2 regions of the Mitsuaria sp. BK037 genome follow, and region 2 is predicted to be linked to the other one. Evidence: predicted binding sites of a transcription regulator. Region 2 holds the regulator's gene; the other holds the start of a gene.
The links. The regulator FliA, encoded in region 2, starts transcription of late flagellar genes. The targets are predictions, from matches to a motif close to CTAAAGTTTNNNNNNNNNNNGCCGNTA.

Region 1 (2,388 bases), on a different contig from region 2:
GCCCGGCTCATCGCGATCTCGTCGGGACGGCGGCCCTTGGCGGCATCGGCCTGTTCCGCGCGGGCAGCGGCGAGTCGCGCATCGGCTTCGGCGCGGGCGGCGCGCATCGGGGTGACGTCGATGCTGAACAGCGGCGCGCCGGCCGCCACGGTGTCGCCGCGCTGCACCTGGAGGTCGAGCAACTGGCCCGCGACCGGCGCCGCGACGTAGACCGGATCGCCTTCGGCATAACCGGACCAGGCTGGCGGCGGTTCGCGACCGCAGGCGGCGAGGGCTGTGGCGGCCAGCAGCGCCAGGACGGCAGTCGCGCGACCTGCTCCTCGAGCCTCGGGAGCCTGCGGGGTCGCCGCGCCGGCCGCGCGGATCGCCTCGGCCTGGCGACCGATCCGGACCCCATTCCAACGGAAGAGGCGGTGAGGCGGGCGGCGCGGCATCGTGGGCATCGGCGGCTTCTCCGGACGACGGGTGGCCGGGATTATTGCCCCTGAGCCAACTGCGCGCGCGAGTAGCCGGAGCGCCAACATCGGTCCACGCGGCTCGGCGACGTCCCCTCCGCCGACAGGGGCAAGGCGTGGGTGGTTCGGCGTTTAGATGATGGTCGACATTACATTATTCATGTCGAGTGAAATTGAAAAAATCCACTCAACCCGTTCCACTGCTCAAGGATTCACCATGGACTTCAAGAACACTGTCGCGCTGGTCACCGGCGCCAATCGCGGTCTCGGCAAGAGCTTCGTCAAGGCGCTGCAGGCCGCCGGCGTGAAGAAGATCTACGCGGCGGCGCGGGATCCGGCGTCCATCGACCTGTCCGGCGTGACGCCGCTCCGGCTCGACGTCACCAAGCCGGACCAGATCGCCGCGGCGGTGCGGGCCGCGGGTGACGTCACGCTGCTGATCAACAACGCCGGCATCACCCGCGGCTCGCCGCTGCTGGGCGAGCAGGCGATCGCCGCGTTGCGCGATGAGTTCGAGACCAACGTCGTGGGGCCGCTCGAGCTGACCCGCGCGTTCGCGCCGGTGCTCAAGGAGCAGGGTGGCGGCGCGGTGGTCAACGTGCTGTCGGTGCTGAGCTGGCTCAACCTGACCGGCGCGGCGACCTACAGCGTGTCCAAGGCGGCGACCTGGTCGGTCACCAACGGACTGCGCCAGGAGCTGAAGGACCAGGGCACGGCGGTGCTGGGGCTGCACGTCGGTTTCATGGACACCGACATGACGGCGGGCATCGATGCACCGAAGACCGACCCGCTGGACGTCGCCCGGCAGGTGCTGGCGGCGCTGGCCGACGGCAAGGACGAGGTCTATGCCGACGACATGACGCGCGCGGTGAAGGCGGGTCTGTCGGCGGAGCTGGGCAGCTACCGCGGCGGCGTCTGAGACGGCGTCCGGGCCGCGGGCCAGGTGGCGGATGAGGTGGCAGGGCGCGGGAGCGGCGGCCACTTCGTGAAATTCCGCTCAAGTTGCCGCGGAAGCGGCCGATAGTGCCTGCATGGTCATCACCAACTCCCCCAGCGTCGACGCCGCCGTCAGGCAGGCCTCCAACGGCACGCCGGGCACGGCCGGCAATGCCGCCAGCCTGCTGGTGCTGCGCAAGGCCATGGACGTCCAGGAAGCCGGCGCCGCCGCCCTGCTCGCCGCCTTGCCGCAGGCGCCGGCCCTGGCCACCGAGGGCACGCTCGGGCGGAACATCAACACCTACGCCTGATCCGGCGGCGCGGCGCCTGTCCGCGTTACTCGCCGGGCAGGCGATAGGTGAAGACATAGAGGTGCTGTCCGTTGCGGGCCTCGATGCTCATGTCGCCGCTCAGGCCGGCGAGCTCGCCGGTGCCGGAGTCGGGCACGACGCGAACCGACAGCTGAGGTGCACCGCGCGTCATCTCGCCGAGGTGCATCAGCACGAAGGAGCCGCTGCGACCCGCAAGACGCCCTTCCACGCGCTCCATGGCGACATAGCCCGCCGAGCCGGGCGTCGCGCTGCGGAAGGACAGCATCTGTCCCATGCCGCTGGCCTCGAGGTCGCCGCGGAACTGCTTGTGGATCAGCGTCCGGGCCGGTTGAGCCGGCGCCTCGTTGGGTTCCAGTGGCTGGGCGGTGAGTCGCAGGTCGAAGAGGCCGCGCGCGACGCGGGCCGGCGCCATCGGCGCACTCGCGGAAACGGCAGGCGCTGAGGCCTCGGGCGCCGGGGCGGCCATCGCGGAACCTGCGGACAGGAGCGCGGCGATACTCGTCGCAAGAGCTGGCATGGTGATCGGGACGGAGTTGATTTCGTCCCATTGCACCGGAACCGCCATCCCGGCGATAGGAAAAACACGACATCGGCATCGCATGACAGCACACGCCCCTCGCGGCGCGCGAGGCGTTCTCTACCCCGGACTGGCGCCAGGGCGCTTC
Region 2 (2,388 bases):
GCGAGGGCGAAAGCGGCAGAGAAAAGCGGGGTGTTTCCCCCTTTCAATTCCGCGTCGAAGGGTGGCCCCCGGGGCGAAACTTCCGGTAACGGCTCCAGCAATGGCGCTTCTCTGTCAGAGGGAAACGACCGCTGGAACCCAACACGTAAGACGACACAGAGCAGCCCAATGCGCGATTTCAGCAATGCTCCCAAGGACCAGGCCGACGGCCTGCGACGCCTCTTCGCCACCGCGCGGGTGCGGGTGGTGCCGGTGGTGAGCAATCCGCATGTCATGGGCAGCGGCGCGCTGCTCGAAGGCATGTGCGCCGCCTTCGCCGAGCTGGGTCTGCACACGCTGGTGGTGGACGCCGGCGAGCAGGCCTCGGCGCCGTCCGACCTCGCGGCGGTGGACCTGGCGGCCTGCGTGGAGGCGCTGTCGGCCAAGGTGTCCTTCCTGGCCGCGCGCGGACTGCCGCTGCGCTACATCAACGCCAACGGCTCGGCCGCCCAGTTCCTGGAAGCGGTGACCGACGCGGCCCCGTTCGCGGACGTGATCCTGCTGCACGCCAGCGCGGCCGAACTGAGCCGCGTGCTGGTCTCGCGCGAGGTGCGTCCGGTGCTGCTGGCCGACACCGACGTGCAGAGCGTGACCTACGCCTACGCCGGCATGAAGTGGTTGACGCAGCGGGCGGGCCTGATGGTCTACAGCCTGCTGCTGGCCTGCAATCCGCAGCTGCGCCTGGCCGAGCGGATCGCGCAGCAGCTTTCGAGCTGCGGCGATGGTTTCCTCGGCGCGGTGCTGCGCGAGTGGGCCTGCCTGGATCCCCGCCAGCCGGTGACGGCGCCGTTGACGCACGAGATGCGTCACATGGCGCGCGAGCTGCTGCTGGCGTCGGTGCCTGGCGCGGCGCTGGACAGCGCCGCCGATGCGATGCCGCTGCGTCCGCGGCCGATGTGGCAGCCCAAGGCCGGCCGCGCCCCGCAAGGCGTGACCCTGGCTGCGCATTGACCCGGATGGGAGACGAGACGATGTACACCGCCAAGGGTCAACTCGACAACAACTCGCTGATCCGCCAGTACAGCCCGCTGGTGCGCCGCCTAGCGCATCAGATGATCGCCAAGCTGCCGGCCAATGTGGAGCTGGACGACCTGATCCAGGTCGGCCTGATCGGCCTGACCGACGCGCTGTCGCGCTTCGACACGGCGCAGGGCGTGCAGTTCGAGACCTTCGCGACGCAGCGCATCCGCGGCGCGATGCTCGACGAGCTGCGCGGCAGCGACTGGATGAGCCGCGGCAACCGGCGCCAGCAGCGCTCGATCGAGAGCGCGGTGCACAAGCTCGAGCAGAAGCTGGGCCGTCCGCCGCAGGAATCAGAGATCGCCGCGGAAATGGGCATCTCGCTGGGCGAGTACCAGGAGATGCTGGGCAAGGTGCGCGGCACGCAGCTCGTCTATCTGGAGGACATCTCCGGGGATGACGACAGCGACGACTACCTCGACCGCCACGTCAGCGACGAGTCGGCCGATCCGATGTCGATGCTGCGCGACCACCGCATGCGCGAGGCGCTGGTGGAGGCCATCAAGAACCTGCCGGAGCGCGAGGGCTACGTCATGTCCATGTACTACGAACATGACATGAACCTGAAAGAGATCGCCGCCGTGCTGAAGGTGACCGAATCGCGGGTGTGCCAGCTGCACAGTCAAGCGATTGCCCGATTGCGCGTGAAGCTGCGCGACTGGTAAAACGGGCCGCACAGCGGCCGCAGTCCTTGTGGTCCAAACACCATGGGGGAGCGTCCGATGTGGGACTCATTGCGCAGGCGAGCCGGGAAGGCGTCGCCTGACGCGTCGGAGGGCGGCGCCGGGATCGGTCCGCGCGAGCCGACGATGCAAGGCAAGACCACCACCGTCGTCCGGGAGCTGTCGGGTGGCGTGTCCAAGCTGGGCCGCGACGCGGCCGAAGTCCGCGGGCTGCTGGAGGACACGCAGAAGGTCGTGACCTCGCAGGCGCAGGCGATGCAGGCGCTGGGCGCGGAGCTCGAGCAGGTCCGGCACGCGCAGGACGGCATCAACCAATCGACGAACCAGACCCGCGAGGCGGTGGAGCGCGCACGCACGGCGCTGTCCGGCGTGGGCGACGAGGTCGGCGAGATCGTCTCGACGCTGCGGCTGGTGAGCGACGCCGCGTCGGAGATCACGAAGATCGCGCTGCAGACGCGACTGGTCGCCTTCAACGCGTCGGTCGAGGCCAAGCGCGCCGGCGAGGCCGGACGCGGTTTCGGCGTCGTGGCGGACGCAGTGAAGGACCTGGCGGCGCAGGTCGAGGCGTCCTCGAAGGCGATCATGGGCACGGTAGGGACGCTGGACTCGCGGATCGAGAGCTTCAGCCGCGAGCTGCGGGCGGACG

Region 1: FHT37_RS21745 (putative motility protein) is a predicted target of FliA. The motif match lies at 1,452-1,478, and genes of this name have one in related genera.

The regions. Positions count from the first base shown of each region.
Region 1 covers NZ_JACHYS010000004.1:166,153-168,540, forward strand. The annotation lists gene FHT37_RS21735 (HlyD family secretion protein) at 1-443, opposite strand, end outside; gene FHT37_RS21740 (SDR family oxidoreductase) at 673-1,374, shown strand; gene FHT37_RS21745 (putative motility protein) at 1,487-1,702, shown strand; gene FHT37_RS21750 (DUF3224 domain-containing protein) at 1,728-2,135, opposite strand; gene FHT37_RS25720 (AraC family transcriptional regulator) at 2,323-2,388, shown strand, end outside.
Region 2 covers NZ_JACHYS010000001.1:104,630-107,017, forward strand. The annotation lists gene FHT37_RS00470 (flagellar biosynthesis protein) at 169-990, shown strand; gene FHT37_RS00475 (RNA polymerase sigma factor FliA) at 1,011-1,724, shown strand; gene FHT37_RS00480 (methyl-accepting chemotaxis protein) at 1,869-2,388, shown strand, end outside.